Regions from separate parts of the Paenibacillus hunanensis genome, predicted to be linked through region 3. Evidence: a T-box and tRNA genes for the amino acid it is inferred to sense, from the RefSeq annotation. Region 3 holds a T-box; the other regions hold tRNA genes.

Region 1 (4,220 bases), 310 kb from region 3:
GCTAGCCTCGGAAGATGAGTCGCGGAGGTAGAGCACTGATTGGGTGCGGGGCCCGCAAGGGTTACCAAGCTCAGTCAAACTCCGAATGCCGCAGACTTTATTCCGGGAGTCAGACAGTGGGTGCTAAGGTCCATTGTCAAAAGGGAAACAGCCCAGACCATCAGCTAAGGTCCCCAAGTGTGTGTTAAGTGGGAAAGGATGTGAAGTTGCACAGACAACCAGGATGTTGGCTTAGAAGCAGCCACCATTTAAAGAGTGCGTAATAGCTCACTGGTCGAGTGACTTTGCGCCGAAAATGTAACGGGGCTAAACACACCACCGAAGCTATGGCTTGATGCTTGCATCAGGGGTAGGGGAGCGTTGAATTGAGGTTGAAGGTATACCGTAAGGAGTGCTGGACACAATTCAAGTGAGAATGCCGGTATGAGTAACGAAAAGATCAGTGAGAATCTGATCCGCCGAAAACCTAAGGGTTCCTGAGGAAGGCTCGTCCTCTCAGGGTAAGTCGGGACCTAAGGCGAGGCCGAAAGGCGTAGTCGACGGACAACAGGTTGAAATTCCTGTACCACCGAGAGCCGCTATGAGCAACGGGGTGACGCAGGAGGGTAGTGACGCAGGCTGATGGATGCCTGTCTAAGCAGTGAGACTTGTGTGTAGGTAAATCCGCACACTTTAAGGTCAGGCTGTGATGGGGAGCGAAAATTACAGTAGCGAAGGTCATGATCTCACACTGCCAAGAAAAGCCTCTAGCCAGGAAGCAGGTGCCCGTACCGTAAACCGACACAGGTAGGTGAGAAGAGAATTCTAAGGCGCGCGGAAGAACTCTCGTTAAGGAACTCGGCAAAATGACCCCGTAACTTCGGGAGAAGGGGTGCCCCGGTAGTGTGAATAGCACGAGGGGGCCGCAGTGAAAAGGCCCAAGCGACTGTTTAGCAAAAACACAGGTCTGTGCGAAGCCGCAAGGCGAAGTATACGGGCTGACGCCTGCCCGGTGCTGGAAGGTTAAGGGGAGTGGTTAGCGCAAGCGAAGCTATGAACCGAAGCCCCAGTAAACGGCGGCCGTAACTATAACGGTCCTAAGGTAGCGAAATTCCTTGTCAGGTAAATTCTGACCCGCACGAATGGCGTAACGATTTGGGCGCTGTCTCAACGAGAGATCCGGTGAAATTTTAATACCTGTGAAGATGCAGGTTACCCGCGACAAGACGGAAAGACCCCATGGAGCTTTACTGCAGCTTGATATTGAACTGGGGTGCGATTTGTACAGGATAGGTGGGAGCCTACGAAGAGGGAGCGCAAGCTTCCTTGGAGGCGCCGTTGGGATACCACCCTGATCGCATCTGAGTTCTAACCTAGTACCGTGATCCGGTACGGGGACCGTGTCAGGTGGGCAGTTTGACTGGGGCGGTCGCCTCCTAAAATGTAACGGAGGCGCCCTAAGGTTCCCTCAGAATGGTTGGAAATCATTCGAAGAGTGCAAAGGCAAAAGGGAGCTTGACTGCGAGACCTACAAGTCGAGCAGGGACGAAAGTCGGGCTTAGTGATCCGGTGGTACCGCATGGAAGGGCCATCGCTCAACGGATAAAAGCTACCCTGGGGATAACAGGCTTATCTCCCCCAAGAGTCCACATCGACGGGGAGGTTTGGCACCTCGATGTCGGCTCATCGCATCCTGGGGCTGAAGTAGGTCCCAAGGGTTGGGCTGTTCGCCCATTAAAGCGGTACGCGAGCTGGGTTCAGAACGTCGTGAGACAGTTCGGTCCCTATCTGTCGTGGGCGTAGGAAATTTGAGAGGAGCTGTCCTTAGTACGAGAGGACCGGGATGGACGCACCGCTGGTGTACCAGTTGTTCCGCCAGGAGCATCGCTGGGTAGCTACGTGCGGAAGGGATAAGCGCTGAAAGCATCTAAGCGTGAAGCCCCCCTCAAGATGAGATTTCCCAATTAGTAAGACCCCTTGAAGACGACGAGGTAGATAGGTTGGAGGTGGAAGTGCAGCAATGCATGGAGCTGACCAATACTAATCGGTCGAGGGCTTATCCTATCTTTCTAAATACGCGATGATTCGTTTCGGATTCAGTTTTCAGGTGATCAACCTGTAGCAAGAACGTTTGGTGATGATGGCGGAGGGGTTCCACACGTACCCATCCCGAACACGACCGTTAAGCCCTCCAGCGCCAATGGTACTTGGACCGCAGGGTCCTGGGAGAGTAGGACGTCGCCAAGCGAAGAGTAAGACCTTCCGCTCTGTAGAGCGGACAATATTCCCTGATAGCTCAGTTGGTAGAGCACTCGACTGTTAATCGAGTTGTCACAGGTTCGAGTCCTGTTCGGGGAGCCATATGGAGAGGTGTCCGAGTTGGCCGAAGGAGCACGATTGGAAATCGTGTAGGCGTCACAAGCGTCTCGAGGGTTCGAATCCCTCTCTCTCCGCCAGAAGCCCGTTAGTGATTAACTAATGAAATGTAAAATAAGGCTTGCAATTATGTAAGAATTGTGTTAAGATAATAAAGGTTGTTTTGAGTAAGGCCCGTTGGTCAAGGGGTTAAGACACCTCCCTTTCACGGAGGTAACAGGGGTTCGAATCCCCTACGGGTCATAATATGGAGACTTAGCTCAGCTGGGAGAGCATCTGCCTTACAAGCAGAGGGTCGGCGGTTCGATCCCGTCAGTCTCCACCATATAGACTTTATTTGACGACGCGGGGTGGAGCAGTCCGGTAGCTCGTCGGGCTCATAACCCGAAGGTCACAGGTTCAAATCCTGTCCCCGCAATTAAAGTGGAACCGTGGTGTAGGGGTTAACATGCCTGCCTGTCACGCAGGAGATCGCGGGTTCAAATCCCGTCGGTTCCGCCATTTATAATTTAGAAGTTTTAGTTATAATGAGGATTACAAAGAAACACATGCAGTATGCGGACGTGGCTCAGCGGTAGAGCATCGCCTTGCCAAGGCGAGGGTCGCGGGTTCGATTCCCGTCGTCCGCTCCATACGCGCCCTTAGCTCAGCTGGATAGAGCGTTTGACTACGAATCAAAAGGTCAGGAGTTCGAATCTCTTAGGGCGCGCCATTTATTTTTAAGTTTTTCACACTTGCCGGTGTGGCGGAATTGGCAGACGCGCGCGACTCAAAATCGTGAGGGAAACCGTGGGGGTTCGAGTCCCTTCACCGGCACTTATATCGGGATGTAGCTCAGCTTGGTAGAGCACCTGGTTTGGGACCAGGGGGTCGCATGTTCAAATCGTGTCATCCCGATACAGAAAAGCCATCATTCTTAATGAATGATGGCTTTTTATTTTATATAAGAGTTTATTTGTATATAAGAGAATGGGTTGGTTAGTTTTTGAATGTACATTGTTGAATATACACTATATAAAATGTATATGTATTTGATTGGTTTGTACGTATCATGGACATAGGTACTTCTTATATGAGAAAGATACGTATATAGGTAGAATACGTATACTGAGCGAATATACTTGATAATTATTGAGCGTACTTATATAAAAGCGAGCATGCTTATATAGAAGCCCATTTTGCATAGAAATTACATGAAAATTTTAAGTTGTGCATATGCATCGCTGCATATATACATCAAAGTATTGATTTAACTTGTTAAAATGTACTGGTTCCATTTTTGTTGCCAGTGGATGTCTTGCCAGAATGGGTGATGAGGTGCACAATTAGAGCATAGTGTCATGCCCCAGAAGTTCATTTTCATACCAAGCTGAATAGCATATTCGGCGATAAACTTTCCTACAGGACCTTCTTCAAAGCTTGCATATAGTGGTGTATAACCGATATAGCCTTCGCCTACAACGACAGGGATATGCTGCTCCTCTGCCCATGCGTGAATCTCCGTTAGACGTTCTTCTGCTTTGTTTAGCATCGCTTGTTTATGTTCTCCATAGTGATCGTATAAGTATACATCCCAGCGATCGGGATCAGCCCAATCATGTACGTATAGCATTTTGGCACCTACAGGATTACCGTCTAATCTCCACGCTTGCTCTGATGGTAGCTGCCATTGTTGAATCGAAGGAGCATTTTCACGTAATAGACTTTGTACGAATGGATTAGGAAAAGGAGCATGCTGTTCATCCAGATCCATGGCATCCATTAACTGTTGAAGCACACCTTTCAAATAGAGATGGAAATGAGCGACCTGAAAGTTACGAGGTAGAATCTTTTTATCATAGGGCTCATTGGCAGTATAGCAGCCT
Region 2 (4,220 bases), 2.6 Mb from region 3:
GCTTCCTTGGAGGCGCCGTTGGGATACCACCCTGATCGCATCTGAGTTCTAACCTGGTACCGTGATCCGGTACGGGGACCGTGTCAGGTGGGCAGTTTGACTGGGGCGGTCGCCTCCTAAAATGTAACGGAGGCGCCCTAAGGTTCCCTCAGAATGGTTGGAAATCATTCGAAGAGTGCAAAGGCAAAAGGGAGCTTGACTGCGAGACCTACAAGTCGAGCAGGGACGAAAGTCGGGCTTAGTGATCCGGTGGTACCGCATGGAAGGGCCATCGCTCAACGGATAAAAGCTACCCTGGGGATAACAGGCTTATCTCCCCCAAGAGTCCACATCGACGGGGAGGTTTGGCACCTCGATGTCGGCTCATCGCATCCTGGGGCTGAAGTAGGTCCCAAGGGTTGGGCTGTTCGCCCATTAAAGCGGTACGCGAGCTGGGTTCAGAACGTCGTGAGACAGTTCGGTCCCTATCTGTCGTGGGCGTAGGAAATTTGAGAGGAGCTGTCCTTAGTACGAGAGGACCGGGATGGACGCACCGCTGGTGTACCAGTTGTTCCGCCAGGAGCATCGCTGGGTAGCTACGTGCGGAAGGGATAAGCGCTGAAAGCATCTAAGCGTGAAGCCCCCCTCAAGATGAGATTTCCCAGTATGTAAGACCCCTTGAAGACGACGAGGTAGATAGGTTGGAGGTGGAAGTGTGGCAACACATGGAGCTGACCAATACTAATCGGTCGAGGGCTTATCCTAACTTTTAAGACGCGATGATTCGTTTCGGATTCAGTTTTCAGGTGATTAACCTGTAGCAAGAACGTTTGGTGATGATGGCGGAGGGGTTCCACACGTACCCATCCCGAACACGACCGTTAAGCCCTCCAGCGCCAATGGTACTTGGACCGCAGGGTCCTGGGAGAGTAGGACGTCGCCAAGCGAACAAGCAAGACCTCACAGCTTTATTCTGTAAAGCTGGCTTCGAAAGCGTAAGCTGCCGCTCGCAAGAGCGGGTACTATTCCCTGATAGCTCAGTTGGTAGAGCACTCGACTGTTAATCGAGTTGTCACAGGTTCGAGTCCTGTTCGGGGAGCCATGCTCTCATAGCTCAGTAGGTAGAGTGCATCCATGGTAAGGATGAGGTCACCGGTTCGATCCCGGTTGAGAGCTTGTTATCACTTTTAATGAGGCCCGTTGGTCAAGGGGTTAAGACACCTCCCTTTCACGGAGGTAACAGGGGTTCGAATCCCCTACGGGTCATTCCTTTCTTCTTTTAATTGGTATTAAAAGATTAAAGATGTAAAGGTTTGTCAGTGCCTATCTGGCCTGGGAAATACGTTTGAATAATGTGTATTGACGGCATTACCTTTACGACTAATACTTTGGAGACTTAGCTCAGCTGGGAGAGCATCTGCCTTACAAGCAGAGGGTCGGCGGTTCGATCCCGTCAGTCTCCACCATCGTTTTTCTTAAACGTTGGGGATTAGCCAAGCGGTAAGGCAACGGACTTTGACTCCGTCATGCATAGGTTCAAATCCTATATCCCCAGCCATTAAGAGCCATTAGCTCAGTTGGTAGAGCACCTGACTTTTAATCAGGGTGTCGAAGGTTCGAGTCCTTCATGGCTCACCATTCTTCATTCAAAATGTGCGCGTGTGGCGGAATTGGCAGACGCACTAGACTTAGGATCTAGCGTCTTACGACGTGGGGGTTCAAGTCCCTCCACGCGCATACCATGCGGACGTGGCTCAGCGGTAGAGCATCGCCTTGCCAAGGCGAGGGTCGCGGGTTCGATTCCCGTCGTCCGCTCCATTATGCGCCCTTAGCTCAGCTGGATAGAGCGTTTGACTACGAATCAAAAGGTCAGGAGTTCGAATCTCTTAGGGCGCGCCATATTTTAATATTACTGCACATCGGGATGTAGCTCAGCTTGGTAGAGCACCTGGTTTGGGACCAGGGGGTCGCATGTTCAAATCGTGTCATCCCGATTGTACGCGGGTGTAGTTCAATGGTAGAACTCCAGCCTTCCAAGCTGGTAGCGTGGGTTCGATTCCCATCACCCGCTCCATTATGTGAATAAGACCGGAAACGGTCTTTTTTTGCTATATACAGCTTTAATTGCAAAAATGAGAAATGGAATTAGTGAATGAACAATTAGATTAGTTAAAAGAGTTATGTTAGAAAATATAATTGTTGATCTCAAATATTAGTGAGTTCAAATATTAGTCAGTTTATTATTAAGTTTAAATTTAAGTTTAAATAAGACTGGATGAATATACGGGTCACAGCTTTTATAAACGAGAGATCGAGAGATGCGGAAAAGATGGGCATTGGACATAGAAATAGACATAAATAGTTAAACGTTGAAAGACGATGAGAAACGAACGATAAACAATATAAAATGAATGAATACAAAAACTATGATGAAGTACGATGGAGTCGTATTGATGAGTGTCATCAAATAGTATCACCTATGGGTGCAATAGGGCATGTGTGGTATTTGATTTTGATGGGGATTATTATGTACGATAGGATTAATTTACTCTGCTTTATGCAAACGTATTCAATAGGCTAAAGCAACTGTAATGATTGGGTCAGGCTGGATAAGTTGATTCTGTTAAGTATCTTGTTAAAGGTTCGTATGATCAAAAAGGAAATTGTCTATCAAGCATTTGTACTGCTTTAAAGATCATATATAAGAATTTTGTACTGTTTTAACGATCATGTATAAAAATAATGCGGATACACATTGTTTCTATTACTGGCGTTAGTATTCGGTCAAGTATTCAAGGATGAATGTTATTACTCGTTAAAGAATTAGCAGCCCGATATTCGTTGGAGCTACTATATTTAGCACATTTATTTTTTAAATTGAATCTATACTTTATTAATATAGATTGAAAGTAAGGTTGCGATGTTCTGTAAGACATTAGAGACAGGAAGATTGTCATTTTGACAATAGGACTAATTTAGCCTTCACACTTTAAAGGATTGTAGTATAATAATGTAGTGCGATAACGCTGTGAAGTCATTATGAATGATTGACAGAATGTTTGCATAAATACTCACAACCTGCAAATTAATTAAAGTATTCATACATGCTTTGTTGTATGATGTGAAGAAGATGTTAACCTTCAATAGAATCAACACCGGTAGGGAAGGATAGGAGGAGAAGCATGTCTGAGTTGACTGTGAATGTAAGTAAAAATCATTCTAACAATTTGCTACGTCGTGATGTACGCTTTTTGGGGAACATTCTGGGTGAAGTTCTCGTGCATCAGGGCGGACAGGAGCTTTTGGATATTGTAGAGAAAATCCGTGAGCTTAGCAAATCGCTTCGTGCTGTATCATTACCTGAAGTATTTGACGAGTTTAAAACATTAATCCGTCATCTGGATTCAGATAACCGACATCAGGTTATTCGTGCATTTGCGATTTATTTTCAACTCGTTAATATTGCTGAACAGAATCATCGTATTCGCCGTAAGCGCGATTATGAGCGTTCTGCTGGGGAGACTGTACAGAAGGGCTCAATGGAGAGTGCTGTACAGGAGCTGAAGAAGAACAATTTTACAGCGGATGAGATTGAAGCGTTACTCGCTGATCTGTCGCTGGAGCTTGTTATGACAGCTCACCCAACAGAAGCGATGCGTCGTGTTATTCTCGATATCCATAAGCGCATCTCTGAAGATGTGAAGCTGCTGGACAATCCGACTCTGACCTTCCGTGAGCGTGAGCAGCTGCGTGAGAAGCTTCTTAATGAAGTGATTACGCTCTGGCAAACGGACGAGCTACGTGATCGCAAGCCGACGGTGCTGGATGAAGTACGAAATGGAATGTATTATTTCCACGAAACGCTCTTTGATGTATTGCCTGAGCTGTATCAGGAGCTTGAGCGTTCTCTTGCTAAGCATTATCCAGATCATCACTGGCATGTACCAGGCTTCCTGCGCTTTGGTTCCTGGATTGGTGGCGACCGTGACGGGAACCCATCTGTAACCGCTGATGTGACGTGGAAAACGCTACAGATGCAGCGTAAGCTAGCAATTCGTGAATATCAGCGCATCCTGCGTGAGATGATGAACTCACTGAGCTTTAGTACAACGATTATCGATGTTTCGGAAGAACTGCTGTCTTCGATTCAAAAAGACCGTCTTCACGTAACGATCGACAAAACATATAGCTGGAACAATGAAAACGAGCCTTATCGTATCAAGATTGCGTATATGCTGCGT
Region 3 (4,220 bases):
AGTATACTTTCCGGTCCATGCTCGGCAATGAGCGCTTTCCAGCGGCTTGTGATCGTTTCGATCGCTTCATCCCAGCTAATCCGCTCGAACTGGCGACTGCCTTTAGGGCCAACACGCTTGAGCGGATGGGTTAATCTTTTCTCATCATAGATACGTTCAGCCATATGGCGAACCTTATTGCATATATTGCCACGTGTCACCGGATGCTCCGGGTCACCAGCGATTTTGACAATTTTACCGTGCTCCTTATGAACCAGCAGACCACACTGATCCGGGCAATCCAGCGAGCAGACCGTTTTAAAAATACCGTCTGGCTGTTCTGTATATGTCGACATCAACGTCGCTCCTTTCATTCGTGCCATCCTGCATTTTTACATAATGATAGACTGTTCCTCATTATTGCACAACGGACTTGGGATAAATTTTAATAAATTGTTGGACATGATCGCGCAGAGCAGAGACTTCGCTGCTTCTCTATACGAGCTATGGGAATAAACTGTAAAATGAATCCCAACTCATGTACACTGATAATAAATCAAGCCTTACTCTGGAGCATTATCAACTGTCAATGATGCTGTGAAGTCAGTCGTGCACATCTGGATAGCAGGTAAAGAACAGGTAGCGATAATGGAATAAGTATGACCGTCAAGTGAATGAGATGTACAGTTCTGCCGAATCGTGTGCGAGGAGCACACACTGAAAAGGGGATGACTAACGTTGAAGCTCAACAAATATGCGTCACTCACGATTATGGTTGCGGTCATGGTGTTAATTGCGGTATTAGCCTATAATCGTTTATCAGGCTCAGGTCATGCAGAAGCACAGGCTGAGGGACAAAAAACATTATCCGCTACAGGAATTACCAATCTGGACATCGAGACGACAGCAGACGATATTGAGGTTGTGCCTGGTGATCAAGATCAGATTGTGGCTTTGCTGGATGGAGACGGCTCTAAGAACGGATATACATTTGATGTTGTACAGGATGGACAGACGGCTCGGATTAATCTGAATGGAGCAAGTAGCCTGTTTAATTTTCAAATGTGGGATGAGGGCACTACCTTAAAGGTTACCGTTCCACAAAAGGATTGGGATCAATTGACCGTCAAATCATCGTCAGGCGACATTACACTGAGCGATCTGAAGGCGCGCACACTGGATGTACAATCCAGCTCGGGTGATCAACATCTGAATGGTTTACAGATTAGCGATCAAGCTACAGTAAGCTCAAGCAGCGGCGATATCACTGCTCGTACGAACACGATCAATCACGCCACATGGGAAACGACAAGTGGAGATATCGACTCGGAGCAGCTGGATGGACAGCAAGCTCAAATGCAGACGTCCTCTGGCGATATTCGTTATGTTCAAAGTAAGCTAGCGCCTGATGTTCAACTAACTACATCCAGTGGCGATGTGGATGCAAAGCTGACCGGTGATACTAACGCCTTACAGATTGAATCGAATAGTAGCTCTGGCACGCCGGATATCGATATTGACGGTATGCAGCTTCAGGATCGCTCGGATGGTAGCACGCTAGGTACAAAAGGGCAGGGCGAAGCAAAGTACCATTTGAAGATTGATACAAGCTCCGGGGACGTGGAGGTATCCGAATAAGTTAGAAAGCAATCTAGTCACATTTCTTCCATTGACTTTAACCGTTAACTTTTTTACAATAAAAACATTGTTACAACCGGGCAAGCAATGTCTGGACATACGTAATGCTCAGTGAAAAGGAATAGTAGTACCGGTAAGCATTGGTAGAGAGTCGGCGGGTGGTGAAAGCCGATATGATACGGGTACGAACTCGCCTTGGAGATATGTGGCAAGAACGACGATACGCATTCTGTAGACTTATGCAGACATGCAGTCCATCTGAACCACATCGGCTTCCTACCGTTATCAGGCAAACTAAGTGAGTGAATGGTGAAGCATACCTGTTCGCTAACTAGGGTGGTACCGCGAGAACAGCCTCTCGTCCCTAGCGATTATATACGCTGGGGATGAGGGGCTTTTTTATGGTTTACGCACCGTGCACATACGGGATTCAAGGTCGCCGTAACGACCATACTTACATTATTTGAAGGAGGAACATGTATGACGACAGATAATCATGCAGCTCCACAGGGCTATCGCCCACAGGAGATTGAACCTAAGTGGCAAGGCTACTGGGATGAGAACAAAACATTCAAAACCGAGGACGAGACGAGTAAGCCAAAGTTTTATGCACTTGATATGTTCCCATATCCTTCAGGAGCAGGTCTGCACGTAGGTCACCCAGAGGGGTACACTGCTACAGATATCGTTTCCCGTTACAAACGGATGAAGGGCTTCAATGTGCTGCATCCAATGGGCTGGGACGCATTCGGTCTGCCAGCCGAGCAGTATGCGATTGATAAGGGTGGTCACCCGCGTGAATTTACTCAGCAAAATGTCGACAACTTCCGTCGTCAAATTAAATCACTCGGCTTCTCTTATGATTGGGATCGTGAGATTAGCACGACAGACCCTGATTATTACAAATGGACACAGTGGATTTTCCTGCAATTGTACAAAAAAGGTCTGGCTTACATCGCTGAAATTCCAGTCAACTGGTGCCCTGCACTCGGTACCGTGCTGGCAAATGAAGAAGTCATCGATGGCAAAAGTGAGCGCGGTGGACACCCGGTTATTCGTCGTCCGATGCGCCAATGGATGCTGAAAATTACCGAATATGCTGATCGCCTGCTGGACGATCTGGAAGAATTGGATTGGGCAGAAAGCATCAAGGATATGCAGCGCAACTGGATCGGCAAATCGACAGGTGCAGAGGTAACCTTTGATATTGAAGGCAGTGACGAGCAGATTCGTGTGTTCACTACGCGTCCAGACACATTGTTCGGTGCAACATACTGTGTACTTGCACCAGAGCATGCACTGGTCGAGAAAATCGTAACAGCAGATCAGCAGGAAGCGATCAAGGCGTATCAGGAGAAGGCTTCGCACAAGAGCGATCTGGAGCGTACTGACCTGAACAAGGATAAAACAGGTGTATTCACTGGCTCTTATGCAATCAATCCGGTCAATGGTGAGAAGTTGCCAATCTGGATCGCTGACTATGTACTGGCTGCCTACGGTACAGGTGCAATTATGGCGGTTCCTGGTCATGATACACGCGACTGGGAGTTTGCACAGAAGTTCGAGCTGCCGATCATCGAAGTGGTTGAAGGCGGAGATGTGACGAAAGAAGCTTACACTGGCGAAGGGAAGCATGTGAACTCCGGTATGCTGGATGGCATGACAACTGAGCAAGCGATCCCGACAATTATCGAATGGCTGGAGCAGCAAGGTAAAGGCGAAGGCAAAACGACCTATCGTCTGCGCGATTGGCTGTTCAGCCGTCAGCGTTACTGGGGCGAGCCGATTCCAATTCTGCATCTGGAAGACGGCACAATCAAGCCTGTTCCAGAAGAAAGCCTGCCATTGTTGCTGCCTGATCTGGACGAAATTAAGCCTTCCGGTACAGGTGAATCACCACTGGCTAACGCAACGGACTGGGTGAACACCATCGATCCAGAAACCGGTATGAAGGCACGTCGTGAGACGAACACGATGCCACAATGGGCAGGTAGCTGCTGGTATTACCTGCGCTATATTGATCCGAAGAACGATCAGGAACTGTGCTCCAAAGAGAAGCTGGACTACTGGCTGCCTGTCGATCTGTACATCGGTGGTGCAGAGCACGCGGTGCTTCACTTGCTGTATGCTCGCTTCTGGCACAAGGTACTGTACGATATCGGTGTAGTGCATACAAAAGAGCCATTCCACAAGCTGGTTAACCAGGGTATGATCCTCGGTACAAACAATGAAAAAATGAGTAAATCTCGCGGTAACGTCATCAACCCGGATGATATCGTCAATGAATATGGTGCAGATACACTGCGTCTGTATGAAATGTTTATGGGCCCATTGGAGGCGACCAAGCCATGGAATGAAAATGGCGTGGAAGGGATGTATCGTTTCCTTGGACGTGTATGGCGTCTGTTCATTAGCGAAGACGGCAGCCTGAATCCGAAAATCGTTGATAACGGTGGCGATGATGCGTTCAAGCGCACATGGCACAAAACGATCAAAAAAGTTAGCGAAGATATGGACGCATTGCGCTTCAATACAGCGATCAGCCAGCTGATGATCTTTACCAACGACGCGTACAAGGCAGAAGAGCTGCCGCGTCAGGCGAT

What was found. A T-box is a leader RNA that pairs with one kind of tRNA and senses whether it is charged. The one in region 3 lies ahead of leuS (leucine--tRNA ligase), so its partner is inferred to be a tRNA-Leu.
Region 1: it encodes a tRNA-Leu, which carries the amino acid that the T-box ahead of leuS (leucine--tRNA ligase) is inferred to sense. The anticodon was not compared.
Region 2: it encodes a tRNA-Leu, which carries the amino acid that the T-box ahead of leuS (leucine--tRNA ligase) is inferred to sense. The anticodon was not compared.

The regions. Positions count from the first base shown of each region.
Region 1 covers NZ_CP139194.1:1,512,524-1,516,743, forward strand. Annotated here, with positions in the region: rRNA gene SK066_RS06075 (23S ribosomal RNA) at 1-2,043, shown strand, start outside; rRNA gene rrf (5S ribosomal RNA) at 2,110-2,226, shown strand; tRNA gene SK066_RS06085 (tRNA-Asn) at 2,265-2,340, shown strand; tRNA gene SK066_RS06090 (tRNA-Ser) at 2,344-2,435, shown strand; tRNA gene SK066_RS06095 (tRNA-Glu) at 2,527-2,598, shown strand; tRNA gene SK066_RS06100 (tRNA-Val) at 2,605-2,680, shown strand; tRNA gene SK066_RS06105 (tRNA-Met) at 2,700-2,773, shown strand; tRNA gene SK066_RS06110 (tRNA-Asp) at 2,781-2,856, shown strand; tRNA gene SK066_RS06115 (tRNA-Gly) at 2,913-2,987, shown strand; tRNA gene SK066_RS06120 (tRNA-Arg) at 2,991-3,067, shown strand; tRNA gene SK066_RS06125 (tRNA-Leu) at 3,092-3,171, shown strand; tRNA gene SK066_RS06130 (tRNA-Pro) at 3,179-3,252, shown strand; gene SK066_RS06135 (cellulase-like family protein) at 3,605-4,220, opposite strand, start outside.
Region 2 covers NZ_CP139194.1:4,957,728-4,961,947, reverse strand. Annotated here, with positions in the region: rRNA gene SK066_RS20135 (23S ribosomal RNA) at 1-744, shown strand, start outside; rRNA gene rrf (5S ribosomal RNA) at 809-925, shown strand; tRNA gene SK066_RS20125 (tRNA-Asn) at 1,006-1,081, shown strand; tRNA gene SK066_RS20120 (tRNA-Thr) at 1,083-1,155, shown strand; tRNA gene SK066_RS20115 (tRNA-Glu) at 1,174-1,245, shown strand; tRNA gene SK066_RS20110 (tRNA-Val) at 1,370-1,445, shown strand; tRNA gene SK066_RS20105 (tRNA-Gln) at 1,463-1,537, shown strand; tRNA gene SK066_RS20100 (tRNA-Lys) at 1,542-1,617, shown strand; tRNA gene SK066_RS20095 (tRNA-Leu) at 1,635-1,716, shown strand; tRNA gene SK066_RS20090 (tRNA-Gly) at 1,723-1,797, shown strand; tRNA gene SK066_RS20085 (tRNA-Arg) at 1,802-1,878, shown strand; tRNA gene SK066_RS20080 (tRNA-Pro) at 1,900-1,973, shown strand; tRNA gene SK066_RS20075 (tRNA-Gly) at 1,980-2,053, shown strand; gene ppc (phosphoenolpyruvate carboxylase) at 3,162-4,220, shown strand, end outside.
Region 3 covers NZ_CP139194.1:1,823,579-1,827,798, forward strand. Annotated here, with positions in the region: gene SK066_RS07410 (molybdopterin-containing oxidoreductase family protein) at 1-335, opposite strand, end outside; gene SK066_RS07415 (DUF4097 family beta strand repeat-containing protein) at 718-1,617, shown strand; T-box leader at 1,720-1,986, shown strand; gene leuS (leucine--tRNA ligase) at 2,098-4,220, shown strand, end outside.